DNA from 2 places in the Gordonia sp. YY1 genome. Region 2 is predicted to be linked to the other one. Evidence: predicted binding sites of a transcription regulator. Region 2 holds the regulator's gene; the other holds the start of a gene.
What was found. Region 2 encodes HspR, which represses chaperone genes until heat shock. Its sites were predicted from a motif close to ANNTGAGTNNNNNNNACTCANNT; they were not measured.

Region 1 (14,949 bases), on a different contig from region 2:
GTCCACGGGTGTGGCCGGGGAGGTGGACGACCGTCGCGGTGATGTCCCCGAGATCGAAGACGTGCCCGTCGCCGACGCCGCGCGCGTCCGGAAAGCCGGGCGTGAGTGCGAAGGTGTCACCGATCTGGGCGTCGACCGCGGCGCGTTCCTCGGGCGTGAGTCCGTAGCCGTCGAGAAGGACCTGGAGTGAACGAACTCCGCCGACTTCGTCGTGATGCGCATACTTCGCGGTGTCGAAGTGGCGCAGGCCGGCGATGTGGTCCTCGTGCGCGTGGCTGATCATGACGGCATCGGCACCGACGGGGTCGTGGTCGACGTCGAGGGAGGGATCGAGGACCAGCGTCGCCTCGGAACCGTGCACGACGACGGTGTTTCCGTACGGGAACGCTCCACCGTGCGTGGATGCGAGCACGGTCACCTGGTCGAAGCGGGTTTCGGTGAAGCGCGACGCCGTGGTCATCTGGTCTGCCTACCCGCGCGGAGAGCGAGATGTCAATGACCGCGCTCGCGCGGGGTCGCATCGTCGTCGGGAGGGTCGGTCATGCCACGTGCGGTCAGAGGCAGGACGATCCACGCCATCGAGAACACGACGAACGTGCAGCACCCCGCCACGACTGCCGGTACCGGACCGGCGGTCGCACCGAACACCACGGTGATCGCGCCGGACAGCGCCAGCCCGAGGAGTGTCAGCCCGGCGAAGGCCATGTAATGCGCGAGGGCGACGATGAGCGCGAGCTGGTGCCGGCGGAACAGCGCGCGGTGCAGTGCGACCGGTGCGGCGAGCAGGATGGCGGCGCCGACCGCGAAGGACACGGTGATCAGGTAGACGACGCGCAGGCCACCACCGAGGTCCTCGAAGCGGCTCTGGAACGGCATGGTCAGCAGAAACCCGGTCAGGATCTGCACGCCGGTCTGCACGACACGCAGCTCTTGTAGCAGGGAATTCCAGTTGCGGTCGAGGCGCTGGGTCTCGGTTTCGTCGCGTTCAGCGCGGTTCCACGCGGCATCGTCGGCGCCGGGATGTCCGGTGGGAGGTTCGGTGTCCGTTGGATGGGCCACTGTCTCATCCTCGCATCAGCGGGGACGAGAACCGAGTCGGTTGAGCTGCAGTGCCGATTACTTGCCGTGATCCCTGGCAAAAGGCCACGAGGCGGAGGACCATCGGTCCATGGCCACGTCCCTGGATGAAGTCACGAAGTCTCAGGTGGGTTTGCTGCGGTGGACCGACATGCACCGACGGGTCCGCGCGTTTGTCGACGGTCAGGTGGTCGTCGACTCGGCCGAACCGATCCAGGTCTGGGAGCCGTATCGGGTGGTCGGGTGCTACGCGGTGCGAACCGCGGACATCGCCGCCCCACTCGAGCATCACGTACCGACGATGCCGGGCGCTGATCACCCCCCGATCCTGACGCCGGCGCATCCGTTTTCGATGCACACCGCGCCCGGCGCGGCCTACGACATCGGGGCCGACACGCGGACGCTGGTCGGAGCTGGGTTTCGGCTCGACGACCCTGATCTCGCCGACTATGTACTCCTCGACTGGGACGCGTTCGACGAATGGCGCGAGGAAGAACAGATCGCGATGGGTCATGCGCACGACCCGTACAAACGAATCGACTGCCTCGCCACCAGCAGGCACATCGTCGTGCGCATCGGGGACACCGTGCTGGCGGAGAGTCACAACCCGACGCTCCTGCTGGAAACACACCTCCCGGCGCGGCACTACATCCCGCGCGAGGACGTCCGGATGGATGTCCTGCAACGCTCCGACACCGTCACCGTGTGTGCGTACAAAGGTCAGGCGACGTACTGGTCGGCGGTGGTCGGCGACGAGGTCGTTCCCGACGTCGCCTGGACCTACACCGATCCGCTGCCCGACGCCGAACCGGTGCGGGACCTGATCTGCTTCTACGACGAGCGGGTCGACGTGCAGATCGACTGACTCACGCGGTGAAGGTCGGCGGATCGGCCGGCCGTTTCATCTGCGCGAACGTCGTGCCGGCGATGGCGACGAGCGAGGTGTACAGGGTCTCGGCCTCATCGCCGGTCGGGATGTCGGCGAGCACCGGTCCGAAGAAGTAGGTGCCGTCGATGCCGAGGATCGGGCTGCCGCCGTCCTCGCCGAGCGATTCTTGGCTGCGTTCGTGGGACGCGCGCACCGCGTCGTCGAAGGAGGCGTCGTCCATGGCGTCGGCCAGCTCGGCCGGGAGTCCTGCCTCGGCCAGCGCCTCGGCGACGACCGTCGGGGTCACCTCGTCGCCCGCGAAGTGGATACGTCTGCCGAGCGCAGAGTAGAGCGGCTCGATGACGTCGGCGCCGGCCTTGTCGGTGGCGGCCGCGACGACGCGTCCCAGCCGGAGTGCCGTCTCGAGTCGGCGGCGCTGTTCGTCGGAATCCGGCTCCTCGTCCTCGTTCAGGATCGCGAGACTCATGAGGTGCCAGTCGACATCCGCATCGTGGGCGTTCGCGCGGTCGAGGAGCCAACGCGACGCGGCCCAGGCGAAGGGGCATACCGGATCGAAGTAGAAGTCGAAGTGGGTCATGGGGGCGGCGTACCCAATTCGGCCGGGTTCGATACGTGAGGTGTCAGCGGATCGAGTACCGGATCGGCAGGTGCTTGAGCCCGCCGACGAACACCGTCGCGGCCAGTTCGGGTTCGCCGGCCAGCTCGATCGAATCCAGTCGCGGGATCAGTGCGCTGAACAGACTTCGCATCTCCATCCGCGCCAGCGCTGCGCCCAGGCAGAAGTGCACGCCGTAACCGAACGCGAGGTGCTTGTTCGGGAAGCGTCCGACGTCGAAGGTGAACGGGTCGTCGAAGATCTCTTCGTCCCGGTTTCCGGAAGTGTAAGCGAGATAGACGGATTCGCCCTTGGCGATCGGTACGCCACGCACCGAGGTGTCCGCGGCGGCCGTGCGCATGAATTCCTTGACCGGCGTGGTCCAGCGGATCATCTCCTCCACCGCGGTGTCGATGAGTTCGGGGTCGTGGCGGAGGCGGTCGAGTTCGTGGGGGTTCTCGATGAGTGCGCGCAGGCCTCCGGAGATCGCGTCCTTGGTGGTGTCGTGGCCGGCGCTGGCGACGATCACGTAGTAGGAGGCGGTGTCGACGTCGGAGAGGGGCTCGCCGTCGATCCGGCCGTTGGCGATTGCCGATGCCAGGTCGCCGGTGGGATTCGCGCGCCGGGAGGCGGTCAGTTTGCTGAAGTAGTCGAAGAAGTCCAGCAGCGTCGCCATCCGCTCCTCGAGCGTGGTGCCGCGCTGGTACTCCTCGTCGTCGGCGCCGAACATCTCCTGGGTCAGCTGGTGCATCCGGGGGAAGTCCTCTTCGGGTAACCCCAGTAACGACAGGATGACGTACAGCGGAAAGTGGATGGCGATGTCCTCGACGAAATCGCATTCCGGACCGATCTCGGCCATCTTGTCGACGTAGCGTTTCGCCAGTGCGTCCACCTGGACTTGTAGCTCGCGCAACGCCTTCGGCCGGAACCAGTCCTGGCCGATCGCCCGCACCTTCTTGTGGTGGGGGTCGTCCATGTGGATCAGGGTGCGCAACCCCGCTCCGGACTCGAGCTGCGACTTGGCGAAGTCGTCGGCCACTGCGGTCACCAGCACCGGGCGGGGCTCGCTGAGCCAGAGGTTGTTGTCGCGCTCGATGTCCATGATGTCGGCGTGTCTGGTGATCGCGTAGAACGGCCGGTAGGGGGCTTTGTCGACGTAGGCGACCGGGTTGTGCGCCCGGAGGTGGGCCATCGCCGCGTGGAGTCGCGGCTCGTCGGCGTAGGCCGTCGGATCGGCGAATACGTTGGCGGCCTCGTCGGTCATGCTCGTGCTCACCGATGGCGTCCTTCCGTCGAACGGGTGCTTCTCGCTTCGAGTGTCCGATATCGCCGTGTTCCAGATCGGCAGATTGGTGAACCCGACCGATTTACGCTGGACACATGCCCTATCGGGTTCTGGCCGACGGCATAGCGGTCCTGCATCTGCTGTTCCTGCTGTATCTGACGTTCGGTGGGTTCATCGCCTGGCGGTGGCCACGCACCGTCGTGCTCCACCTCGCGGCCGTGGGGTGGGGACTCGCCTCGGTGGGCTTGGGGCTGTGGTGCCCGCTCACCGATGCCGAGAACTGGGCGCGGCATCGTGCCGGCGAAGCGGGGCTGCCCTCGACCGGGTTCATAGACCACTACCTGACCGGGGTGATCTACCCCGATTCTGCCCTCGGCCTGGTGCGCGGGTTGGTCGCTGCCGTGGTCGTTGCGTCGTGGGTGGGGCTGTGGTGGCGGGTCCGGACCCGTCCGCGCCGCCGCAGCGTCGCTGGTTCGCGGTAGAGGAGCCACCTGCAGCTAGCGCGTGTTCGGGCGAGGTGGCGATTCCGGGGGACTCGAGCCCGGCGGTAGCGCACGGCGAGGTCTCAGCAGGGGGAGCATCCACTCGTAGACGGTGTCGTCGTTGAGCAAGGTGAAGTGGTGGGCGCCGCCGATGTGGAACCCGTCGTCGACCTCGAATCCGAGGTGCCGCTTCCGATCTCGGCCACCGCCGCTGTTCGTCATCACCAATCCGTCGCCGACGATACGGCCGAATGGGTGATCGGGTCGTCGGGTCACGGTCGCCGTGACGTAGAGATGCCGCGCGCCCTTCATGAGCGGTGGGTAATCGACCGCGGGCTGTAGAAAGGCCTCCGGGTCGGTGTCGCGCCACTGCTCTTCGGTGACCGTCCCGTGGAACAGGTCGCGGACTCCGGCACTGCGCCGACCGAGCAGCGCGCCGAATGGACGGCTGGTCGGCCACAGGCGCAGGGCCGCCGTCGCCCAGTGAACCCCTCGTGCCAGGGGCGCGCCGAGGTGCGGCGTACCGAGGCACACCGTCTGTCGAACCAGGTGGGGCCAATACGTATCGACGGCGGCGGCCTGATGGCACGCACTCCGGATCACCAGTCCGCCCATCGAGTGGCCGATGAGGGTCAGGTCGGTGACCGGCACCGGCCACGACAACAGCAGGTCGGCGAGCAACTGTGCGAGATCGCGGCCGTTGTCACTGATGTGTCGTCCCGAGTTGTACCGGATCATGACCTCGGTGCTGCCGAGGTCATCGGCCAGGCGTGCGCCGTAGGTGGGTCTGCCGCCGAGCTCCCACGCGAACTCGGTCTCCATGAGGCCGTGCAGGAACACCGTCAGGTGCCCGGTGGCCCGGGGGAAGGCGCCCGCCAGGTCCTCCGGGGTGATCGGAACGATCGCGCCGTCGACACGGACGGCGGTCTCCGGAGCCAGGGGTGACTGCTCAGCGGTCAGCTGATCCCCGATCAAACCGTCGAGGATGCCGATCGCCACGGCGCCGCGCTTGTCCTCGGACGGCACCCCGCCGTGGCGGTAGGCGAGCGACTCGGCCAGGTCGCCGACCACATCGACGGACGAGACGATAGCGGAATAGGTGGACGTGCTGATGGCGTCGTGCATCATCTGGGCGGGACGGACCCGGGGACCCCAAGCGGCGCGCAGGCCGCCGAAGACGGTGTCGGCAATGGATGCGTGCACGGTTGCGATTCCTGTGACAGCTCTGCCCAGCTCGGTTCGGCCCAGGGCCGCGAGTGCGGGCATCTCGCGATCGCGAGGGTGATCTGCCGACATGAGTTCAGTGTACGTTTGTAAACTGATTCCGGGTGCAACGCGTACAGACGGAAGACGCAGTGGACGAAACCGGTTCGTTTCTCGGGGATCGTGCCTATCATCAGCGGGACGATCGACGGTCACGGCCCGGCGTGGCGCCGTTTCCTCGGTGTCGCCTGGCCACGGCGGGAGCACCGGTATGCAGTTGATGGACCCGATGGAGGCGGCCTTGATGAGCGCCGAGACGCTCGTCAACCCGATCCACGTCGCTGCGCTGATGATCTTCTCTCCGCCCGATGATGCGGGGCCGGGCTTTGTCGACGATCTCTATACGCAGGGACTCATCGCCACCGACGCGGTTGATCCGCGGCTGGCACGCCGCCCGCACATCGGCGTCGACACGCTGGGGCTGTGGACGTGGGAACAGGTCGAGGTCAATGTTGTCGATCATGTTCGGCGCCTACACCTCCCGCCTGGAGGCGACGATGCCGAACTGTGGCGTCTGATCGGCGATCTGCACGCGCAGGGGTTGTCACGATCCCGGCCGCTGTGGCAGGCGTACTTGATCGGTGGCCTGTCCGGCGGGCGGTTCGCGTTCTACATCAAGATCCATCACGCGCTGGTCGACGGGGTGGCCGGCATGCAGATGATCGCCGACTCCTTGAGTGGGGACCCGGACAGGCGCGACCTGAAACCCTTCTACGCCGCCAGCGTCCATTCTCCGCGGGTCGCGTCGCCGGCGAAACCGTCATCCGGGCCGCACCCGCTCACGGCCGTCCGGTCGGCCGCGGGTCTCGCGAAGTCGTCGCTGGGGTTTGCCCGAAGCGTCGTCGGTGGGCAGCGCGATCTGCTGGTCGGGGCGCTGCAAGGTAGGGTCGGCCTGCCGTTGAGTGCACCGTTCGTCCGGTTCAACGGCCGAGTGGGCCCGGACCGGGCGGTCGTCGGCGCCACCTTCGAGCTCAGTCGGGTACGGGCGATCCGCGTGGCAGCCGACGTCACCGTCAACGATGTGCTGACCGCGGTCATCTCCGGGGTGTTACGCGATTTGCTCGCCGAGCGGGGCGAACTCCCGAGGCGCTCGCTCGTCGGTCTGTGCCCGATCTCGGTGCGGGTGCTCGACGATCCGGGACAAACCGCGCGCAGCAACGCCTTCGGATTGGAAACATGCTCCCTGGCAACCGATGTCGACGATCCGGTGGAGCGGCTCGCGACGATCCACCGGGCCATGGACTTTGCGAAGAAACAGGTCGCAGCCCACGGCGGGGCTGCATCGCTGGCCTTGGTGGTGCCGAATGTCGCGCAGAGCGTCGTGACCGCGTTGCTGCCTTTCGGTCCCAAGCGGCGCACCGGATACAACCTGCCGATATCCACCCTCCGAGGTCCCGCTGAAGAGATGTACTACAACGGCGCCCGCCTGGACTCGCTGTTCCCGATCTCGACGGTGTTCGCCGGTCTGGGTCTCAACATCACCGTCTACTCGCACGGGGACAAGGTGTCGTTCGGCTGTGTCGCCGGCCGCGAGATGCTGCCAGACGTAGAACCGCTCATCCCGCTGGCGGAGCGTGTGCTGGCCGAACTCGAGACCGCTTACGGGCTCGCGTCGGGCTAGGTGCGGAATCGCGCGATGGTCCATTCCGTGATGGTGGCGCGGGCTTCGCCGCTTCTCGCGATCTTCGCAGGATCCCTGGCCGAAGACCCGGAAGCCGCCTACCAGGCTGCGCAGAGAGCGGGTCCCGATATGACGCAGTTCACATCTATATCGAAGCTGAGCGGAATGTACTCAACTTTGTTGGCGTTGCATCCTCCGTATGGCTCATACTTGAGCCTGTTGGACTAAAGAGAAAGGTGCACGCGAGTGGACAGCTTCACCCCCACCACGAAGACACAGCAGGCATTGAGCGCTGCTGTGCAGGCGGCGGCCAGTGCTGGCAACCCCGATGTGCGACCGGCCCACATCCTGGTGGCGTTGCTCGATCAGTCCGACGGCATCGCGTCGCCACTGCTCAAGGCAGTGGGCGTGGACCCGTCGAGCGTTCGTGCGCAGGCCCAGGGACTGGTCGATCGCATGCCGACGGTGGCCCAGGCCAGTGCGACGCCCCAGCTTTCCCGCGAATCGATCGCGGCCATCAGTGCAGCTCAGCAGCTGGCCGGTGAACTCGACGACGAGTACGTCTCGACCGAGCACGTCGTCGTCGGTCTGGCGACCGGTGACTCCGACGTCGCCAAGTTGCTGCACAACGCCGGCGCGACCCCGCAGGAGTTGCGGGACGCGTTCGTCGCCGTACGCGGCAGCGCCCGGGTCACCTCCGAGGACCCGGAGTCGACCTACCAGGCACTCGAGAAGTACTCGACCGACCTGACCGCGGCGGCCCGCGAAGGCAAGCTCGACCCGGTCATCGGGCGCGACACCGAGATCCGGCGTGTCGTGCAGGTGCTCAGCCGGCGGACCAAGAACAACCCGGTCCTCATCGGTGAGCCCGGCGTCGGCAAGACGGCGATCGTCGAGGGCCTGGCCCAGCGCATCGTCGCCGGCGACGTGCCGGAATCGCTGCGCGGCAAGACCGTCATCTCCCTCGACATGGGTTCGATGGTCGCCGGTGCCAAGTACCGCGGCGAATTCGAGGAGCGGCTCAAGGCCGTGCTCGACGAGATCAAGGGATCGGCCGGACAGGTCATCACCTTCATCGACGAGCTGCACACCATCGTCGGGGCCGGTGCGACCGGCGATTCCGCGATGGACGCCGGCAACATGATCAAGCCGATGCTCGCCCGTGGTGAGCTGCGGCTGGTCGGTGCCACGACCCTCGAGGAGTACCGCAAGTACATCGAGAAGGACGCCGCACTCGAGCGTCGCTTCCAGCAGGTGTACGTCGGCGAACCGTCGGTCGAGGACGCCATCGGTATCCTCCGCGGCCTCAAGGACCGGTATGAGGTGCACCACGGCGTGCGCATCACCGACTCCGCATTGGTCGCTGCGGCAACACTTTCCGACCGCTACATCACCTCGCGATTCCTCCCCGACAAGGCCATCGACCTCGTCGACGAGGCGGCGTCGCGGTTACGGATGGAGATCGACTCGCGCCCCGTCGAGATCGACGAGGTCGAGCGCATCGTCCGCCGGCTGGAGGTCGAAGAGGTTGCGCTGCAGAAGGAAACCGACGCGGCGTCGAAGGAGCGGCTCGAGAAGCTACGCGCCGAACTGGCCGACCAGAAGGAGAAGCTCAACGAGCTCTCCGCGCGGTGGCAGTCGGAGAAGACCGCGATCGACGCGGTACGCGACCTCAAGGAGGAGCTGGATCGTCTTCGCGGCGAGGCCGATCGCGCCGAGCGCGACGGTGACCTCGGGCGCGCGGCCGAGCTGCGGTACGGCCGAATCCCGGGCCTGGAGAAGGAACTCGAGGCCGCACTGGAGAAGACCGGCACCGATCCCGGCCAGGACGTGATGCTGCAGGAGGAGGTCGGACCCGACGACGTGGCGCAGGTCGTGTCGTCGTGGACCGGAATCCCGGCCGGACGCATGCTCGAAGGTGAGACCGCCAAGCTGCTGCGCATGGAAGACGAACTGGGGCAGCGCGTCATCGGTCAGAAGGCCGCTGTCGAGGCCGTCTCCGACGCGGTGCGTCGTGCACGCGCCGGTGTCGCCGACCCGAACCGGCCGCTCGGCTCGTTCATGTTCCTCGGCCCCACCGGTGTCGGCAAGACCGAGCTGGCCAAGGCGCTCGCGGAGTTCCTGTTCGACGACGAGCGGGCGATGGTCCGCATCGACATGAGCGAGTACGGCGAGAAGCACAGCGTCGCAAGGCTCGTCGGTGCTCCCCCCGGTTATGTCGGGTACGAGGCCGGTGGTCAGCTGACCGAGGCCGTGCGTCGTCGCCCGTACACGGTGGTCCTGTTCGACGAGATCGAGAAGGCCCACCCGGACGTGTTCGACGTGCTGCTGCAGGTGCTCGACGAAGGCCGACTCACCGACGGCCAGGGACGGACGGTGGACTTCCGCAACACCATCCTGATCCTGACCTCGAACCTCGGCGCGGGTGGCGACAAGGATCAGGTCATGGCGGCGGTGCGCTCGGCGTTCAAGCCCGAGTTCATCAACCGGCTCGACGACGTGGTGATCTTCGATGCTCTCAGCCCCGAGGAGCTGGTGGCGATCGTCGACATCCAACTCGGACAGCTCAAGAAGCGGCTGGCCCAGCGTCGCCTCGACCTCGAGGTGTCGCCGAAGGCCAAGGAATGGCTCGGCGCACGTGGATTCGATCCGCTGTACGGTGCTCGTCCGCTGCGCCGGCTGGTGCAGCAGGCCATCGGTGACCAGCTCGCCAGGCAGTTGCTGAAGGGAGACATCCGCGACGGCGACATCGTTCCGGTGAACGTCAGTGCCGACGGGGAGTCGTTGGTGCTCGGCTGAGTTCAGATCTAGAGAGGGACCCACCCTTCGGGGTGGGTCCCTTTGTCGTGGTTCCAGTCGACGACTCCGATTACCTGGGCTTCGACGCGGCGCCTCGCTGCGCTCGGTGCCGGCTCAGCCGGCGGTGGGGCGCACGACCGCTCGGTGCCGGCTCAGCCGGCGGTGTGGGCGCACGACCGCTCGGTGCCGGCTCAGCCGGCGGTGGGGGGCACGACCGCTCGGTGCCGGCTCAGCCGGCGGTGTGGCGCACGACCGCTCGGTGCCGGCTCAGCCGGCGGTGGGGCGCACGACCTCTCGGTGCCCGGCGTCGAGGCGGCGGGTCCAACCCCGGGCGTCGAGGTGTTCGAGCAGTGGGATCATCACGCGTCTCGTCGTGGAGAGCGCCTGGCGGGCCTCGCTGGTCGTGAACGGCTGGTCGAGCGCGGCGAGGGTCCGCATGGCCAGCGCCGGCGCGGTCGGCAACAGCACCACGCCGTCGCGTAATCGCAGGATGCGGCCGGTGCGCTCGGCAGCCGCGAGCTCCCTGGTCCCCAGGCCGAGCGCGGAGAGATCGTCCGCCTCGGGAGCGCGGAACGGCTGCTCGGTCAGACGGCGCTCCAGGGCGCTCATCGCTTCGTCGGCGTCACCGAGATCCGGGACATGGCCCGGGATCGAGAGATGGCCGTCGGACGACGCGAGTCCGGCGTCGGCGATCACCGTCGGCAACAGTGCTCCGTCAGGGAGATTCAGCAACGAAGGAACCCCTGACGTCGACAGGCCGGCGGACATGGGCTCACGCTCATGAACTCCGACGACCGCGTCATGCAGGCGCCGGGCCCATGCCGCGCAGGTGGATACGTCGACCCACCACTCGTCGATGACACGAACCCCCGGCGGTGGCGTCTCACCGTCGTGGACGAGGCCGAGCCGATGCAGATCCGGAACGCGCACGGCGCCACGTCGGGCAACCTCTTCCGCGGCGCCGCCGTCTTCACTCATCCCGGCCAGGACGGCGGTCCGGCGAGCTGAGTCGCCGCGGCGACGGAGCCCGGGCGGATCGGGGTGCAGGACGATCCCGCCACCGACGATGCGCTGACCGGGGTTTCGCAACACGAGACGATCACCCCGGGACAGTGGCACGGCACGTGCGAATGTCAGGCGTGCGTGGTCGGAGTCGAAGCGGCGCAGGCGGGCTGTCAGTGCAGCGGTTCCGATGTGGACGACGAGGTGCTCGGGAGCATCGTCGAACGGGACGCCACCGACGCGGCGGATGTCTGCCTCGACCGACGAATGCCAGGCTCCCGGAGTGACGAGAGCGTCTCCACGCGCGAGGGTCTCGACGCCGACACCACGGAGATTGACGGCGACCCGGCTGACCGGCGCCGCGATCGTGAGAGATGTTCCCTCGCTCTGCAATCCGCGGACATCGACCGACCGGTGCCCGTCGGGGCCCACCAGCTCCATGGTGTCACCGACCCCGATCGTGCCCGAAGGCAGCGTGCCGGTGACCACCGTGCCCGCCCCGGTGCGGGTGAAAACGCGGTCGATCCAGAGGCGGACGCGCCCCGACGTCGAAGGAGATGGCGTCTGCGCGAGGACCGTGTCGAGGGTGCGGCGCAGTTCATCGAGGCCACGCCCGGTGGGAGCGGAGGTCACGACCGCCGGCGCCTCGGCCAGTCCGGTCCGGGCCAACTCGGCACGGGCGGTGGCGATCACGTCATCGATGTGATTCTCCTCCGCGCGATCCGCACGCGAGATCACCAACAGCCCGTAGTCGACACCGAGCGCGGCGAGCGCGTCCCGGTGATCGTCGGACTGGGCACTCCAGCCCTCGTCGGCGGCGACGACGAACAGTACGACCGGCGCGGGACCGAGTCCGGCCAGCATGTTGGGGATGAACCGTTCGTGACCGGGGACATCGACGAAGGCGACATCTGCGCCCGATGGCAGTGTCGTCCAGGCGAATCCGAGGTCGATCGTCAGACCGCGGCGTCGTTCCTCCTCCCAGCGGTCCGGCTCGATACCGGTGAGTGCACGCACCAGCGTCGACTTGCCGTGGTCGACGTGCCCCGCGGTGGCCACCACGTACTTCGCGCGAGACCTCACTGGTCGGCCAGCGCCTGCTTGATCGCGGCGAGGACCCTCGCGTCGTCGGCCTCGGGGATGCAACGCAGGTCGACGAGGCAGGCGGACTCGTGTACGCGCGGCAGGACGGCGGGGTCGCCGAGCCGCAACCGCTGCGCGGCGCCCACCGGAAGACGCACCGCCCACCCGGGTACAGGTACACCCGGCGCGCCCCCGCCGCCGACCCGTCCGTCGTGTTCGACGACAGGGAAACCGGTTGCGGCGCCCAGACTCTCAGCTCGAATGCGGAGGCGGTCGGCGTCGGCATGGAGATACTCGTGGACCGGCGGCCGCGGACCGCCGACCGTCGCCTCCATCGCCGCAAGTGCCAGCTTGTCGGCGCGCACAGCGCGAGCCAGCGGGTGTTTGGCCAACCGCTTCACGAGTGCGGCGTCGCCGAGCAGGAGACCGGCCTGCGGTCCGCCGAGGAGTTTGTCGCCGCTGGCGATGACCAGGTCGGCGCCGGCGGTCAGCGCGGTGGTGGCATCCGGCTCGTCGGGGAGGAGGGGATCGGGCTGGAGGAGTCCGCTACCGATGTCGGCGATCACCGGCACGCCGTGGGCCCGGCCCAGGTCGCGCAGTTCGATCAGCGAGGTCTCGCTGGTGAAACCCTCGACGCGGAAGTTGCTCGGATGCACCTTGAGGATGGCGCCGACGTCGTCCCCGGCAACCGCCTCGGCATAGTCGCGGAGATGGGTGCGATTGGTGGTGCCGACCTCGTGCAGGCGCGCGCCGGTGGACGCGATGAGCTCCGTGAGCCGGAATCCCGCGCCGATCTCGATCATCTCGCCACGACTGATGACCACTGCGCGTCCGGCGGCCAGCGCCGTCGTGGCGAGGACCAGAGCTGCCGCACCGTTGTTGACCATCAGGGCGTCGCCCGCCGCGGGGCAGGCCCGCAACAGCGCGGCGCGGGTGGCCGCACCACGTTTGGATCGTTGACCGGTGTGCAGATCGAGTTCCACGTCGACGTAACCCGATGCGGCGACGACCGCGTCGAGTGCCGCTGCCGACAACGGGGCACGGCCGAGGTTGGTGTGAACCACCACGCCGGTGGCGTTGAGGACCGGCCGAGCCGACGAGACCCGGTGGGCGGTCAGTGCCTCGACGACGCGTCGCTCGACGTCGTTGGGCGGGATCACGCCCCGGCGTGCCGCCTCCTGCGCATCCCGGACGACCTCACGAACAGCTGTGTCACCCAGACGCTTTCGTGCCTCGGATACCGCCGGGAGGGCCAGCAGCGCGTCGGTGCGCGGGATGTGTCGGCGTGGGTCGGCGGCTTCGGGGGGCTTCGACACGGCTCCTCGCTACGCTCGGTGCCGGCTCAGCCGGCGGGTTTTCGCTTCGCTCGTTCGGTGCCGGCTCAGCCGGCGGGTTTTCGCTTCGCTCGTTCGGTGCCGGCTCGGCCGGCGGTTTTCGCTTCGCTCGTTCGGTGCCGGCTCGGCCGGCGGTTTTCACTACGGCCCGGTCGGCGGTTTCTGGCGGAGGCGGACGGGAATCGAACCCGCCAGGCCGAGATACTCGACCTCCTCGGTTTTGAAGACCGGGGAGCCCACCAGGACCCGTACGCCTCCGTGCGTCTTACAACCTATCGTGTGGGGTGTCCGGGCGGTCAGTCCTGCTGGTGCGGCCAGTTGCCCTCGGTGATCAGCTCTTCGAAATGGCGGATGAGCTTCGGATTGAGATCGTCTTCGACGGCGCGTCGGAAGTTGTTGTCCCACTTGGCCAGCCATTCCTCATCGCGTTTCATCAGGAAGATCGGCCAGCCGTGGGTGATGTCGAGCTCGTCGAGGTACAGATCGGTCGACCCGTCCTCCCGCATGTACCAGTAGTCGTGGCCCGATTCCCAGAACGCCTGCAGCTCGCCGGCCGTGACGTAGTACTCGCCGTCTGCTTGCCTCATGTGCCCGATGGTAGCGACCGTCGGGCCCGGCACACGGAGAATCGGATCGGCGCTAGTGTCGGCAGGGTGACTGTCAGCAACGATGCCCCTGTCCGACTGACCGGTTACGCCCACGGTGGCGGTTGTGCGTGCAAGATCCCGCCGGGTGAACTCGAGGAGGCGGTCGCCGGGCTGACCGGCCAGGTCGGTGACGACATCATCGTCGGGCTCGACGACGGTGACGACGCCGCGGCGGTCCGTATCCGCGACGACCTCGCCGTGCTGTCCACCGCCGACTTCTTCACCCCGGTCGTCGACGACCCCTTCGAATGGGGCCGTATCGCCGCGGCCAACGCCCTCTCGGACATCTACGCGATGGGTGGGACGCCGGTGGTCGCGATCAACCTCGTCGGCTGGCCACGCGGTGTGCTGCCGATGGACCTGATGACCGAGGTGCTGAGGGGTGGTCTCGCCATCGGCGCCGAGGCCGGATGCCCGGTCATCGGCGGGCACACCATCGACGACCCCGAACCCAAGTACGGCATGGCCGTCACCGGCGTCGCGGCACCGGAGAAGCTGCTGCGCAACGACGCCGCCGAACCCGGACTGCCCATCACCCTCACCAAACCGATCGGCGTCGGGCTCCTCAACAACCGGCACAAGCAGACCGGAGAGGTGTTCGACGAGGCGATCACGCTCATGACCACGCTGAACCGGAAGGCATCGGCAGCTGCCGTCGACGCCGGGGTCCGCGCGGCCACCGACGTCACCGGCTTCGGTTTGCTCGGTCATCTGCACAAGATGTGCCGTGCGTCGGGTGTCGGCGCGGTGCTCGACTGCAGCGCGGTCCCGGCGGTGAGCGGTGCCCGCGAGGCGCTCCGCGACGGCTACGTCTCGGGCGGCACCCGCCGGAACCTCGACTGGGTGCAGCCGTATCTGAGCGCCGACGACGG
Region 2 (14,949 bases):
AACTGCTTCAGGCACAACGTCTCTCGCCGGCCAGCGACAACTACTCCTTCGCATGCAGCCTCGTCGAGATGTTCACCGGCGAACCGCCGTACCCGCGACACACGTCGTTCGCGATCACCTACGCACACATCAACGACGAGCCGCCCCGCCTCACCCGACGCCGGCCGTGGCTCCCGTCGGCGATGAACTCCATCTTCGCCAAGGCGCTCGCCAAGTCGCCGCAGGACCGCTATCCGACGTGTACCGAACTGGTCGACATACTGGTCCGCCTCATGCGCGACGTGCCCGTGCCCGAACCGACCCGCTCACGAAGGTGGGGGCGTCCGCGTCACCTGTGACGAGATCCGACACGTCACGCGTCGTCGAGCTTGTAGACCCGGACCGCGGTGTCGCGGAAGATCCGTCGCAAGGCCTCGTCTCCCCATGGCGACGCGCAGTCGACGAGGGCTCCGACGAGTACGTCGATCGCGGCGTTGGGCCGGTCGATCGGGTAATTGGACCCGAACATGACGCGATCGGTACCGAAGTGGTTCACGACGTGTTCGACGAACGGACAGATCATCTCGGCGAGTGTCGTCTGCCCGCCGATGTTGCCCCACCGTTCGTGGCCGTAGCCGAGGACCGGCATCGCGAGACCGGAGAGTTTCACCACCACATTGCGATACGACGCCAGGGTGGTGATCCGTTCCCGCCATAGCCGCCAGATGTCCGCGCGCGCGGCGGCCGTCGCGCCCGTGCGAGTCCCGATCGGGCCGAAAACCCCGGCCGGCATCCCGAAATGATCGAGCACGATGGTCGTGTCCGGATACTCCCTCGCCAGCACGATGACGTCGTAGAGCTGATGGGAGTAGACCGCCGCCTCGAAGACGAGCTTGCGCCCCGCGAGCTCGGCGAAGCCGTCGAGGAAGGCGGTCGACGACAGGATGTTGTCGGCGTCGCCACCGTCGCGGACGCGTGGATCGGGGTGACGCGTCGCCACCAGCCGGACGCCTCGGACCCGCGGTGAGACGATGAGCTGCTGGTCGAGTGTCTCGGCGAAGTCGTGGTCCCGTGGATCACCGTGGGCGACGATCGCTCCGAGACGGGGAGCCCCCGCCTGACCGAACGGGAGGTCCTCCAGATAGCGCGTCTCCTCCACCGCGGTGCTGTGGGCGGACGCCTGTTCCCCGGCCGGAAACGCCTTGCGCCAGTGCGACTCGACGTGCACGACGGTGTCGATGGGCACACCGACGACCGTCGGCACGAGTGCGGCATCGGTGGCGTACTGCCGCGGCCCGTAGGGACGCGCGACCGTTCGCGGTGTCAGCACGAACTCGCGGTCGGCGCGCGAGGCGACGAGCGGAAACACCCGGTCCCCCAATCGGGGGACGAACCCGTACAGGCGCGACGAACGGGTTGCGGCCCAGGGAGTGCGCCGCAGATTCCAGTGCTGCACATGCGCGTCGACGATGGCCGGGAGGACACCGTCGAGGGACGTCATGCTGGTACCTTGCCATACCGGATCACAGTCCGACATACGATGGCGGATCCTGAATTCTGTCGGGTCGAGAGGCTAGTGTTGGGTCTCTTGGAAGAGGCGGGGACGAACGCCGACGGAGGTTGTCCAGAGAGAATGGCGAGCCACTCACGCCACACGTTGCATCAGCTGCGAACAGCGGTGAACCGGCAGCCCGACCGGTTCGCGACCAACGTCTTCACCCGGATGTTCGCGATCGACCCCGACCTCCGGGACCTGTTCGGCGTCTCGATGGCCGCACAGCAGATCGCCTTCCATCGCGTGATCGACCACGTCCTCGAAGCCATACCGGCAGAATCCGGCCACGCCGACCTCGTCGAGTTCCTCGCCCAGCTCGGTCGCGACCATCGCAAGTTCGGCGTCGAACCCGAGCACTACCACGTGATGTACTCGGCGCTCATGGGCGAGTTCGCCAGTCTGATGGAGGGGTACTGGGACTCCGAGGCCCAGCAGACGGTCTCCCAGGCGATGATGCTCGTCACCGGCGTGATGCGTGGGGCGGCCGAAACCGCCACCCATCCGGCGCGGTGGACGGCAGAGGTCGTCGAGAAGTACCGCATCAGCCGCGACCTCGCCGTCGTACGACTCATCGCGCACGCGCCACTGACATTCATCGCCGGCCAGTACCTCGAGGTCCACATCCCGCAGTGGCCGAAGCAGTGGCGCAACTTCTCGCCGTCGATCCCCCCGAATCCGGCCGGTGAGCTGGAGTTCCACGTACGGGCGATCCAAGGTGGGGCGGTCAGTTCGGCGATCGTCAGCGAGACCAGCGTCGGGGATGTCTGGACGCTGTCCCAGAGTCACGGCACGTTGCACGTCGACCGGGATCAGCCCGTGCTGATGGTCGCCGGCGGTACCGGTCTCGCCCCGCTGCGTGCGCTGCTCATCGAGATGTCCAAGCGCGCGGACTCGCCGCCGACCCACATCTTCTACGGCATGCGCCATCCCGGCGAACTCTACGACCTCAGTGTGCTGCGGCGGATCGCCGCCACCAATCCGTGGTTGCAGGTCACCGCGGTCTCGGAGGAAGAACGCGACCCGTGGTGGATCAGGGCGGTGGCGACGCCGGCCGAACTCGGGATCGAACACCGCATCGGCACCCTCGCCGACGTGGTTGTCGGCGCCGGGAACTGGGAAAACCATCAGGTGCTGATCGCGGGGTCGGCGCAGATGATCGAGGCGACCCGGCGACAGCTGATCATCGCCGGGGTGCGGGCGAGCCGCATCCAGCACGACCCCGTCTACTGACCCCGGGGCGCTGATTCTCCCGGCGCCGGCACCTCGATGGTGGTCGTCTCCGTCTCGGTGATCGTGGCAGCCGACACCTCTTCGGTCACCGTGGTCGTCCGGGTGACCGGACGCGGCGTGCTGGTGACCGTCGTGGTGCGGGCCTGCGGCGTCTCGGTCTCGGTCTCGGTGACCGTCGTCGCGTCTGCGGTGACGGTCACCGCCGCAGGGGTCTCGGTGACCGTCACCGGAACAGCTTCGGGGGTGGCCCTCTCGGCGGCCAGGATCAAGGTCAGCCCGACGGCGCCGAGGAACACCGCGGCGCCGATCGCGGCGCCGACGAACCACCAGCGTCGCCCCGTCGACACCCGCGTGGCCCCCGCCGGGGCCGACAGCGCCACCAGGGCGGCGTCGGCCGCGCCGATGGCCGACGCGAGCGGGGGGTTTGCGGCGACCGTGACGGGTCGCTGCGCCGCGTACTCGAAGGCGGGAGCGATGCCGGGCATCTCCGCGCCGGGTCCCACCACGATGATGGAGGTGATGTCGCGACCGCGCGGGAGCTTGGTGACCGCCGTCGCCAGAGCGGACGCCCCGTCGGGATCGGTGACGGGCGCGAGCCGGTTGGTGGTGAAGTCGGCGGTCCCGAGGACCGCACCCGACGTCGTGTCGACCGTAGCCACAGTGGTACCGGCCGCCGGGGCGGCATCGCGATCGAGGTCCACGACGGCCACGACGCCGCCTCGGGTGGCGTGGGTGCAGGCGATCTCGGCGAGCGCCGAGGCGTATCCGGTGACGACGACGCGGCGATGCCAGGATTCGCCTGCGGCGTCCGAGGCGAAGGCTTGCGCCAGGTGCTTGCGGACGTCCTCGCGAGAGGCGGAGACACCGATCTGGTCCACCACGACCGGAACCGAATCGACGAGTACGATGATCGCGGCCTCGACCGCGGGGGCCGAGGAATCCGGCAGGTCGACGAGATTGCTCGCCAGGATGTGCCCGTCGGCGTCCCGCACGACGGACGCGATCTGGTCGTCGACGACGGATATCCCGAGAACCACGGATCCGGGCAGTCCCCCACCCGCCGGATCTTGGGTCATCGTCACCTCCACATCGACGTTTGCCCATGAAGCCTAGCGGCTGTTACGCGATCCGTGGCAGCCGGACCGTCGCGGAGTACCTCGCCAGACCGACTCGGCCGGATGCTGGGTGTATGCGGCGTCGCGCACCGCCTCGTCGGTCTCCAGCCCCGCACCGAGCGCACCGCCGACCGTGGCGAGCGAACACGTCAGCCACGCGACCTCCAGGTAGTCGGTGATCCCGGGATCGTGGCCGAGTGCATCGCCGAAGACCTGCGGGACCACCAGGCACAGTGCGCCGGCGGTCGCGAGTACGAACAGAGCCGCATAGAACGCCGCGACGCCCAGCACGACGGTGATGACCGTGACGGTGTTGAACAGGACGATCTGTTCGCGCGACTGCCGCGACGATCCCCGCTCCCACAGGTCGGCGCCGATGATCAGGGTGGCGGTGATGGCGACGATCGAGCCGACGGCGACGCCGGTGAGCCGGACCCATCCGAAGGTGTCGGCCAGCAGCCAGATGTCGGCGGTCACCAGTGCGAACACGCCTGCGGCGATGGCGCCCGTGAGCGCACGGGTCAGCCCGAGCGCGAGGCGCCACGGCCGATTGGCGCGGACCATGCCGGTGAGGAGTCGGAGGTTGCCGGTCAGCACCCGGGCGGTGAAGGCGGTGCTCTCCTCGTCGGTGTCGGTGCCGAGCTGGCGGACGCGGTGCCGTAGCGGGGAGCGAGACGGCGACTTCTGATGCTCTCGGAGATCGTCCGCGTCGGCGCCGAGGAGCTGAGCGAGGAGACCGACCACCGTCCCGCGCGTCCGCTGACGCAGGCCGGTCGGACCGAGCGCGGGAACCGACAGGACCGCAACGCCGTGCACCGCGTTGGCATGGGCGACGACGGGGCGGCGTCCCACGTGTAGCGGCAGGTCGGTCAGGCAGACCACGAGGTCCCATTCCCGTTCGAGGAGAAGGTCTCTCGCGGCGTCGACGATCTGGGCGTCGGTCGCGGGCGGCTGCACCACGGACACCTCCACGACCTCGACCTGCCATCGGGCTCCGGGGAAGGTCGTCTGCACGTGCTCGATCAGATCCGCGTCGACGAGTTTGCGCGCGAGACCGATCGGCTGTCCGGGCGCGGCGACGACTCCGAGGACAACCGCCGGTTCGTCGCCGGATGACGACGCCTCGTCCTCGAACTCCATGTGGCGCCCTTCGTGTGGTGGTCGTCGCCCGGCGGCGACGAAGTGATCAGGCGGTGAATGTCTCGATCAGGGTGTGCTGTTCGACGGCCGAGGGAGCCTGCATCCCCGGCGCCTGCTTGTCGGAGTGCGACGCACGGAACGAGTCCGACTTCAGCCACGCCAGGAAGTCCTCCCTGGCGTCGAATTCCATCGTGGACACGTAAGGCAGGCCGTCGGCCTCCGGGCGCATCAGTGTCGCGCGCTGCAGGCCCGGGACGCCCTTCAGCGTGCTGCGCATCGACTCCGAGAACGCTTTCTCGAATGCCTCGGCATTCTCGGTGACATCGATGCGGTTGGTGATCACGAACATTCGTCGACTCCTGGACTCGGGTCTGATGGTCGCCGCCATCTTACCGACACCGTGTCGGCAAGAGGGCGGCAAGGTCAGCCGAATCGCTTCGCGAGCGCGCGCAGCGTGCCCTCGATGCCGTGACCGTTCTTCTTGTCGTACCCGATCAGTTCCATGATCTTCGGGATCTTGAGCGTCGAGTAATCGAAGGTCTCGGTGACCTGTGTGGTCGTCGGCGACGTGGACACCAGTTCCCAGCGCCAGCGATGGCCCATGGGGTGCTTCCATTCGACGACCTTGTCGGTCTCGACGTCGGTCGCGGTGGACGTGATGGTGTACGGGACGCCGAACTGCTTCATCCCCACACTGAATCGCGCGCCGGGGGTGAGCTTCTCCGGCCCCTTGACGGGTGTGTCGCGCACCGTGCCCGAACCGTCGAGTTCGTGATGCCGGTGCGGGTTGACGACGAGGGCGAAGACGTCGGCGACCGGCGCATCGACGACGATGCGCCGGGAGACGCGGTGCGGGCCCGTGTCAACGGTGGTAACGGTGTCGGATGCCATACATCCAACGTACGCGGGCCCTGCCGGTCGGTTCGCTCAGTCGACGGAACGCTTGCGCCGCGGCTGCCACACGACCAGCGCATTGGTCCGGGGCACCGGGACCAACTCGCCGCCGCGACGGTTCCGCGACGCGGCAACCTCGTCGGAGAGTTCACGGATACGCTGCTGGAGCGCCTCGACCTGATTGCTCAGATCGATGATCCGTTTGATACCTGCGAGATTGACGCCTTCTTCCTGCGAGAGACGCTGGATCTCTCGCAGGAGTTCGACGTCGCGGGAGGAGTAACGGCGTCCGCCCCCACTCGTCCGCTGCGGGGTGACCAGACCCAGACGGTCATAGGTGCGCAGGGTCTGGGCGTGCAATCCGGCGAGCTCGGCGGCCACCGAGATCATGAAGGTCGCGCCATCGGCGTCGAAGTTCTTGTGGCCGGCCATCACTCATCTCCCCCAGTTCGCCCGTGGATCGAATCCGCTTGCCCGCTCGGCCTGATCGTAGGCACGCATCGCCTCGATCGCGGCGTCGTCGAGCTTGTCCGGCACCGCGACCTTGACGGTGACGAGCAGGTCGCCTGCTCCGCCGGACCGCTTGGGGACGCCGCGGCCACGCACGCGGAGCGTCCGGCCGTCGGTCGTGTTCGGTGGGATCTTGACCCCGACCGAACCCTCGAGGGTCGGTACCGAGACCGTCGCGCCGAGAACGAGTTCGGAGATCCGCACCGGCAACTGCACGCGAAGGTCGTTGCCGCTGCGCGTGAACTGCTTGTGCGGGGTCACGTGCACGACGACGTACAGGTCGCCCGACGGCGCTCCGCGGCGTCCGGCCTCACCCTGTCCGGCAAGCCGAATCCGTTGACCGTCTTCGACTCCCGCCGGAATGCGCACGTTGATGGTGCGGGTCCGATTCTTCACGCCGCTGCCGGAGCAGTCGCCGCACGGGTCGTCGATCCGCGAACCGGTGCCCTGGCAGTCCTGGCAGGGTTCACTGAACCCGAACGCGCCCTGGTTTCGGCTGACGAAACCGGAGCCGTTGCAGTTGGGGCACACTCGCGGGCTGGTGCCCGGCTTGGCGCCTGAACCGTGGCAGGTCGTGCACGGGGACGGGCTGGTCACCCGCAGCGGGACCGTCGTACCGAGGGCCGCGTCCTTGAAGGACAGCGTGGTCTCGGTCTCGAGATCCTTACCGCGACGCGGACGGCTGGCCGTCGATGTGCGTTGGGTTCCGCCGCCACGGTTGAAGAGACCCTCGAAAAGGTCCCCGAAACCGCCGGCGCCTCCCCCGCTGGTCTGGGCACCGCCGAACAGGTCACCGAGATCGAAGTCGTTGCCACCGGTCGTGTAGGTCGTACCGCCGCCGGGGAAGCCACCCGGGAATCCGTTGCCGCCTCCGCGGAATCGTCCGCCGGCGAACATGGCCCGGGTCTCGTCGTACTCTTTGCGCTTCTCGGGATCACTGAGCACGCTGTGGGCTTCGGACACCCGCTTGAAGCGCTCTTCGGCCGCGGAATCGCCGGGATTGGCATCCGGATGCAGCTCGCGTGCGAGCTTGCGATAGGCCTTCTTGATCTCTTCAGCCGAAGCGTCAGAAGCAACGCCCAGGTCCTTGTAGAAGTCGTGTTCCAACCACTCACGTTGTGGAGCCACCAGACGTCACCTCCTCAAAAGTCTTTTTGTTGTCTGGATTGATATTTCGGTTGTGTTCGTACTCTCGCCAGAGAGCCCTGAGGTGCGAGGCGCGTGCTCTCGCTCCTCGCACCCCAGGGCCACAGACGGTCGATCTATTGTGCACCGGTCGGGTCGCCGGCGGGCTCCGGATCGGTGACCGTCACCATGGCGGTACGGATCACCTTCTCGCCCAGCCGGTAACCGCAGCGATACACTGCGCCGATGACGGGGTGGTCGCCGGTGCCGTCGTGCTGAACCGCCTCGTGGAGTTCAGGGTTGAACTCGTCACCCGGGGCACCGAAGGCCTCGAGGCCCTCGGTGTTCAGCACACCGGCCAGCTTGTCGGCGACGGCCCGCAGCGGACCGCTCTCGAGATCGCCGTGCTCACGGGCACGGTCGAGGTCGTCGAGAACCGGCAGGAGCTTGTCGATCAGGATCTGCTTGCCGTAGGCAACCGATCCCTGCTTCTCCTCGGCCGCGCGTCGCCGGAAGTTGGCGAACTGCGCGCGTTCCCGCTGCAGATCCGCCGTCAGTTCGGCGACCCGCGCATCTGGCGACGTCGCATCGGCCGGCTGTTCGTTGTCGGACTCGTCCACGACGGGTTCGGCGTCGGCCGGGCCGGGGCCGGCGGCCGGCTCGTCGCGCACCTCACCCGTTTCCGGGTCGATGCGACGACGGTCGGTCACCGTCACCGGCTCCTCGCCGGACCCATTCGTCGAATGGGATCCTGCGGTCACTTGTTCTCCTTGGCGTCGGCGTCGTCCACGACCTCGGCGTCGACGACATCGGACTCGCTGTCGGCGGCTGCGCCGGCTTCACCGTTGGGGGATTCCGCAGCGGCGTTGGCGTAGATCGCCTGGCCGAGCGCCTGCGACTCCTCCGACAGCTTCTCGATCGCGGTCTTGATCGCGGCCGAGTCGGTGCCCTTCAGCGCTTCCTTAGCGTCGGCGACCGCAGCCTCGACCTTTTCCTTCACGTCGGCCGGGACCTTGTCCTCGTTGTCCTTGAGGAACTTCTCGGTCTGGTGGACCAGCGACTCCGCCTGGTTGCGGGTCTCGGCCTCCTCACGACGCTTGCGATCCTCGTCGGCGTGAGCCTCCGCGTCCTTGATCATGCGGTCGATCTCGTCCTTGCTCAGGCCGGAACCCTCCTGGATGCGGATCGAGTTCTCCTTGCCGGTGCCCTTGTCCTTCGCGGTGACGTGCACGATGCCGTTGGCGTCGATGTCGAAGGTCACCTCGATCTGCGGGACACCCTGCGGCGCAGGTGCGATGCCGCCCAGCTCGAAGCTGCCGAGCAGCTTGTTGTGCGAGGCGATCTCGCGCTCGCCCTGGTACACCTGGATCTGCACCGACGGCTGGTTGTCCTCGGCCGTGGTGTAGGTCTCCGACCGCTTGGTCGGGATGGTGGTGTTGCGCTCGATCAGCTTGTGCATCACGCCACCCTTGGTCTCGATGCCGAGGGACAGCGGGGTGACGTCGAGCAGCAGCACGTCCTTGACCTCACCGCGGAGAACACCGGCCTGCAGGGCGGCGCCCACGGCGACGACCTCGTCCGGGTTGACACCCTTGTTGGGCTCGCGGCCACCGGTCAGTTCCTTCACCAGATCGGTGACGGCCGGCATACGGGTCGAGCCACCGACGAGCACGACATGGTCGATGTCGCCGACGGAGATGCCCGCATCCTTGATGACGGCCTGGAACGGGGCGCGGGTGCGCTCGAGCAGATCAGAGGTGATCCGCTGGAACTCGCTGCGCGAGAGCTGTTCGTCGAGGAACAGCGGGTTCTTGTCGGCGTCGACGGTGATGTAGGGCAGGTTGATCGAGGTGCTCTGCGAACTCGACAGTTCGATCTTCGCCTTCTCGGCAGCCTCACGCAGACGCTGCAGAGCCATCTTGTCCTTGGTCAGGTCGATGCCCGAGGTGGACTTGAACTTCTCGACGAGCCAGTCGACGACGCGCTGATCCCAGTCGTCACCACCGAGGTGGTTGTCACCGGAGGTCGCGCGGACCTCGACCACACCGTCGCCGATCTCGAGCAGCGAGACGTCGAAGGTGCCGCCACCGAGGTCGAAGACCAGGATGGTCTGTTCCTTCTCACCCTTGTCGAGTCCGTACGCCAGCGCGGCCGCGGTGGGCTCGTTGACGATGCGGAGCACGTTGAGGCCGGCGATCTGGCCGGCTTCCTTGGTGGCCTGACGCTGGGCGTCGTTGAAGTATGCGGGCACGGTGATCACGGCGTCGGTGACGTCTTCACCGAGGTACGCCTCGGCGTCGCGCTTGAGCTTCATGAGCGTGCGCGCGCTGATCTCCTGCGGGGTGTACTTCTTGTCGTCGATCTCGATCGTCCAGTTGCCCTCACCCATGTGGCGCTTGACCGAGCGGATGGTGCGGTCGACGTTGGTGACCGCCTGGTTCTTGGCCGGCTGACCGACGAGTACTTCTCCGTTACGCGCGAAGGCGACCACGGACGGCGTGGTCCGCGAGCCCTCGGCGTTGGCGATGACCGAAGCTTCGCCACCCTCGAGCACCGAAACCACGGAGTTGGTGGTGCCGAGGTCGATTCCAACAGCACGAGACATGTTTGGCTTCCTCCTAGTTTGTGGGTGTGCACCCAAGTCCTTGTGCCCCCGCGGCCGGAGACGCGGGGATGATGTCCGAACCCTGCGCGAGGTGGACTTCAGTGCGTCCGACTCATGTCCTACTGAATTCGGAGCGGCGAGTCAAACCTACTTGAGTCTGGATCGCTCAGGTTTCTCGAAGTGTGTAACGGGGGTCCCACGGGGTTTGTTCCCGCGCCGCCGGGAAAAGTTGAGCGGATTTCGCTCAAGCCGTGTGGTCCTTGACACACCGGCCGCCACCGTGCAGATTTCAACAGGAAGCAAGCGATTCCACTTCGACGAATCCGAGGACCCGCACATGACGCTGCCCCGACCGACGACCGCCGAACCCGGCTCCGCTCCGATACGTCCCTATCGGATCGCCGTGTGGGGTCCCGGCGAAGTCGGTGGCGCGGTCATCCGTGCCGCGGTCGCCGACCCGGCGTTCGAGGTCGTCGGTGCGCTGGTGCACAACCCGAAGAAGGACGGCAAGGACATCGGTGAGCTGGTGCGCACCGATCCGATCGGGATCGCCGCCACCAGAGATCGCGAGGCCTTCAAGGAGCTCGACGTGGACTGCGTCGTCCTCACCCCGGCACCGGCCGCGGTGATCAAGGGGCTCGACGACGACGTCATCGATCTGCTCGAGTCCGGGAAGAACGTCGTGGCGACCGCCGCCTATCACAACGTGTCGATGCCGAACTGGCTCAGCCCCTTCCGCAAGTCCCCGCAGCGCATGCTCGAGGCGTGCCGCACCGGCGGCGCCACCCTGCACGGGACCGGTGTCCATCCGACGTTCATCGTCGAACGGGTCGCGATGACGATGGCCAAGGCGATGTCGTCGGTCAGCCATGTGCGATCGGTGGAGGCCGTCGACTTCTCCCGGGCCGGGTCGATGTGGGGCGGCCTGGAAGCACTGGGTTTCGGCGCCGATCCGGACTCCCTCAGCGCCGAGTCCCCGGTCGCGCGCGGCGGCGACATCTACTACGGCGACCTCACCGGCAACGTCGCGCACGCGTTGTACGGCGCGGACAGTGCCGAGGTCAGGGTCGAGACCTCATTGCGCGGACTGCCCGCCGAACGTGACGCCCAGGTCGGTGCGACGACCATCAGGAAGGGCACCGCTGCGGCCCTGCATTTGACTCATCGCGGCTACCTCGGCGACCACCACTTCTTCACGAACGAGGAATGCTGGTATCTCGCTTCGGTACCCACTCAGCCCGCTCGCTCCGCTCCCGGCGCCGAACTCGTGTACCGGGGCGATGACCTGCCGTTCGGCGGGTTCACCAGCCCGATCGCGTACACGCTGGTCATCAGCGGCGAACCGGCCGAGATGCGGACACAACTCGAGTTCGGCATCGGGTCCGGGCACACCAACCCGATCACGACGGCGTCGGTGCGGGCCGTGCTCGATGCCGTCCCGGCGGTGGTCGAGGCCGAACCGGGCATCCTCGTCGACGACGTGGGCCCCCACTACCGGCACGACGACCGGGTCCGACTCCCGTGAGCCAGGAGCCGATGAGCCACGAGGCGCGGCCGGAGGTCGCCGCGTGGAACGGCCTGGTCGACGCACTCCGGACCGCCGGCGACAAGCTCGCGGCCGACACCGCCGACCTCGATTCGGCCGAGCAGGCGGACGGGTTCCGTGCACTGGTCCGCGGGCTGTCGAATCAGTTGTCGCGCTTGGAAGCCGACCGTGAACGTCCCGAGTTGGTGCCGTTCAACGGGTGGCGACACAAGTTCCTGATGGACAATCCCGACTTCAAATACTGGGTCACCGAGGTCCGCGGGGACCGCACCTACCGCATCCGCGGGAACCGCGGGGATGCGTCGTACCTGTCGGTCACCGTCTACAAGCGGACCGGCGGCATCGGCTCGGAGGCGACAGCCCGCATCGACAGCGACGCCATCGGATTCGATGACGACGGCGGCTTCGAGATCGTGGTCGGCGGTACCGCGCCGGGTGCCGGGGACTGGCTGGACCTCCCGGAACGCTCCGGGGCGATCTGGGTCAGGTTCTTCCACGGCGATGTCGCACACGACGAATTTGGCTGGTGCAGTATCGAACCGGTGGTCGAACCGCCGGTTCCGCCGTCGATCGATCCGGACAGGTTCGCTTCTGCGCTGGGCACGTTGGCGGCCACGACGTCCATGCTGCCGACGATCTTCGAGATCTCGACGAAGGACGATCTCGATCCGCCCAACACCCTGCGGCACTGGTCGGAGATGGCCGGGGGCGCGGTGTTCACCGAACCGGGCATCCACTACGTCCGCGGTGGCTGGCAGCTCCAACCGGATCAGGCGCTGGTCATCGAGGGCGACACCGTCGAGTGCCGATACTGGAACATCCTGGCCTACAGCCGATTCCTGAACTCCCTCGACTTCCGGTACCGGCCGGTGTCGTACACCGGTGCCACCGCCACGGTGGTCGACGGTCGCTACCGCTTCGTCGTCGCGGCCGAGGATCCCGGTGTCGGAGACTGGATCGATTCCGAGGGACGGGACTTCGGCATCGTCGTCATGCGCTTTCTCCAACCGACGGACACCCCTCCCCTGCCCTCGGTGCGGGTGGTGCAGCTCCACGAACTGCGAGGTGAATGATGGTCGCCTGGACCCCGCCACCGCGCACAGCGGTCGCCGAGAACATCTATGCGGCAGCGGAAGCCGATCGCGCTGCACGACCCGATCGGTATCGGCTGGGCGCCGGCGCGGTCGATGCGATCGTCGAACGGGCCACCGCGAAGCACGGGGTCGAGGGTCTGGGCGAGCCGGCGCAGTGGCGTCCCGGTCTGGAGCAGTACCTGGAATCGGCCGGCGAGGACGGGCGGTTGAACGCCGTCGGCGTCCGGAATGCGCAGGACGCGGTGATCGGAAAGCTGCGGGCGCGCTCCATCTTCGACAAGACCCTGCGGGAGAACCCCTCGGTGAGTGAGCGTGATGTGCTCCCGCCGATCGTGATCATCGGGGGCTGGCGCACCGGGACGACGTTCCTGTATCGGCTGATGGCCCGCGATCCCCGTCTCCGCGCGCCACGCCCGGTGGAGTTGTACGCCCCGTGGCGGGTTGCACAGCTGTCGCCGGACGAGCGCGAGCAGCTGATCGAAACCCAGGCCGCCGAGCCCAATCCACTGCACATGCTGAATCCGGCGATGGCCGCGGTCCACGATTCCGGGCCGGCACTGCCCGAAGAGTGCGTGCTCGGAATGGGCACGACCATGCGCAACTGGGCGTTCAGCTCGACGATGCGCCTCGACAGTTACTCGCGCTGGCTGGCGGAGCAGGACTTCGCCGGCGAGTACGCGGCGCACCGCACGATGCTGCAGATCCTCGACGATGGTTCCCGACGACGCTGGCTGCTGAAGGCACCGGCCCACACTCCCGAACTCGCCGACCTCGCACAGACATATCCCGGAGTCTGCATCGTTCATCTTCACCGCGACATCGTGGAAACCGTGGCCTCCGGCGCGAGTCTGTTCGCGACATACCGGTCGACCTACAGCGACGACGTCGACGGGCACGACGTCGGGCGGTTCCAGATCCAGCAGTCCGAGTTGTGGTTCCGGCGGGCACTCGAATTTCGCGACTCCCCTGCAGCCGGATCGGCGACCGTCCTCGACATCGACTACCAGGACCTGGTGTCCCGACCCGAGGAGACCGTCGGCCGGGTCTATGCCGCGGCCGATGTCGAACCCCCCGACATCTCGTCGATGCTCATCGAGCACAACGCCGAGCAACCGCGGCACGGCAAGGGCAGACATCGTTACGGTCCCGAGGAATTCGGGATCGACCCCGGAGCCTTGCGCGAACGGATGGCGTTCTACACCGACGTCGTCGCCGAGTGGACGTCGCACCCGGTGTCCTGAGGGCAGGACGACGACCGGTTGCACTTGTGTATCCGACGAGCCGATTTCTCGCCCGCACACCGTCGAACGGGGTTACCGTCGCGGTGTCGGACTCGGGAGGTCGAGATGGGCGAGGTCACGTCGGTAGAGGCCGAGACGGATGTCCGGTGGGTGCCGTGGCGGGTGGCGCCACATTCGGGTTTCGAAGTCGACGATCCCACGGGCAAGGGCAGCGTCCGGGTGGTCCAGGTCGACGATCGGCAGTTCGTCGTACTCAACACCTTTCGTTACTCGGACCCGGATGTCGAGAAGGACCTGTCGACGCGACTGGTCCGCAGCGGGATGAGTGACGCCCGGGCACGCGCGGCAGTTGACGACGCGCGGACTTTCGTCCCACGTGAGGACAATCCCACGGATCTGGCGTCGGTCCCGCGCTTCATGCGGTGGTTCGAGGACTCGTACGGGCGGCACACGCTCGCCGCGATGATCCATGACGAGCTCATCAGCGACGCGGTCAACTCCGGCGCGCTGCAGAGTGACACGCTCTCCGACCGCTTCTTCCGGGAGATGATGCGTACTTCCGGGGTCCCCTGGCTGAAGCGCTGGCTCATGTGGTCCGCGGTGGCGCTCCGCACCCGTTGGGTCGCAGGCGGTTACCGCCGGTGGAGCATCGTGCTGTGGCTGTTGCTCAGCGTCGTCGGGATCACTGCGACGGTCGGTTCCGCAGGCGCGTTGCTGTTCGACTGGCCGTGGCCGGTGTCGTCGCCGGCGTGGTCGCTCGTGGTGGCACTGCTGATGATCTTCGTCGCCGCACCGCTGTGGGGGCGGCAGTGGGCCGCCAGCCTCATCGCCGCGGTCGGGGCGTTGTGGCTGGTGCCTGCTGCTGCCATGACCAGTCTCGCCTGGGTTGTGTACAGCGCCTTGGAGCGGATCGCC

Region 1: a site for HspR is predicted at 7,367-7,389, ahead of clpB (ATP-dependent chaperone ClpB). Genes of this name have one in related genera too.

What each region holds. Positions count from the first base shown of each region.
Region 1 is NZ_WXYI01000006.1:202,335-217,283, reverse strand. Features, by position in the region: gene BPODLACK_RS11050 (MBL fold metallo-hydrolase) at 1-460, opposite strand, end outside; gene BPODLACK_RS11045 (DUF6328 family protein) at 493-1,059, opposite strand; gene BPODLACK_RS11040 (DUF427 domain-containing protein) at 1,169-1,942, shown strand; gene BPODLACK_RS11035 (mycothiol-dependent nitroreductase Rv2466c family protein) at 1,944-2,543, opposite strand; gene BPODLACK_RS11030 (cytochrome P450) at 2,587-3,825, opposite strand; gene BPODLACK_RS11025 (DUF2784 domain-containing protein) at 3,942-4,328, shown strand; gene BPODLACK_RS11020 (lipase family alpha/beta hydrolase) at 4,344-5,624, opposite strand; gene BPODLACK_RS11015 (wax ester/triacylglycerol synthase family O-acyltransferase) at 5,803-7,212, shown strand; gene clpB (ATP-dependent chaperone ClpB) at 7,459-10,011, shown strand; gene selB (selenocysteine-specific translation elongation factor) at 10,279-12,096, opposite strand; gene selA (L-seryl-tRNA(Sec) selenium transferase) at 12,093-13,412, opposite strand; tRNA gene BPODLACK_RS10995 (tRNA-Sec) at 13,594-13,688, opposite strand; gene BPODLACK_RS10990 (hypothetical protein) at 13,727-14,017, opposite strand; gene selD (selenide, water dikinase SelD) at 14,084-14,949, shown strand, end outside.
Region 2 is NZ_WXYI01000014.1:9,530-24,478, reverse strand. Features, by position in the region: gene BPODLACK_RS16990 (serine/threonine-protein kinase) at 1-338, shown strand, start outside; gene BPODLACK_RS16985 (amidohydrolase family protein) at 353-1,480, opposite strand; gene BPODLACK_RS16980 (FAD-binding oxidoreductase) at 1,613-2,764, shown strand; gene BPODLACK_RS16975 (hypothetical protein) at 2,758-3,840, opposite strand; gene BPODLACK_RS16970 (hypothetical protein) at 3,874-5,019, opposite strand; gene BPODLACK_RS16965 (antibiotic biosynthesis monooxygenase family protein) at 5,066-5,368, opposite strand; gene BPODLACK_RS16960 (SRPBCC family protein) at 5,443-5,910, opposite strand; gene BPODLACK_RS16955 (heat shock protein transcriptional repressor HspR) at 5,947-6,345, opposite strand; gene dnaJ (molecular chaperone DnaJ) at 6,349-7,551, opposite strand; gene grpE (nucleotide exchange factor GrpE) at 7,686-8,309, opposite strand; gene dnaK (molecular chaperone DnaK) at 8,306-10,153, opposite strand; gene BPODLACK_RS16935 (hypothetical protein) at 10,491-11,678, shown strand; gene BPODLACK_RS16930 (DUF1214 domain-containing protein) at 11,690-12,772, shown strand; gene BPODLACK_RS16925 (sulfotransferase family protein) at 12,772-14,034, shown strand; gene BPODLACK_RS16920 (DUF1353 domain-containing protein) at 14,140-14,949, shown strand, end outside.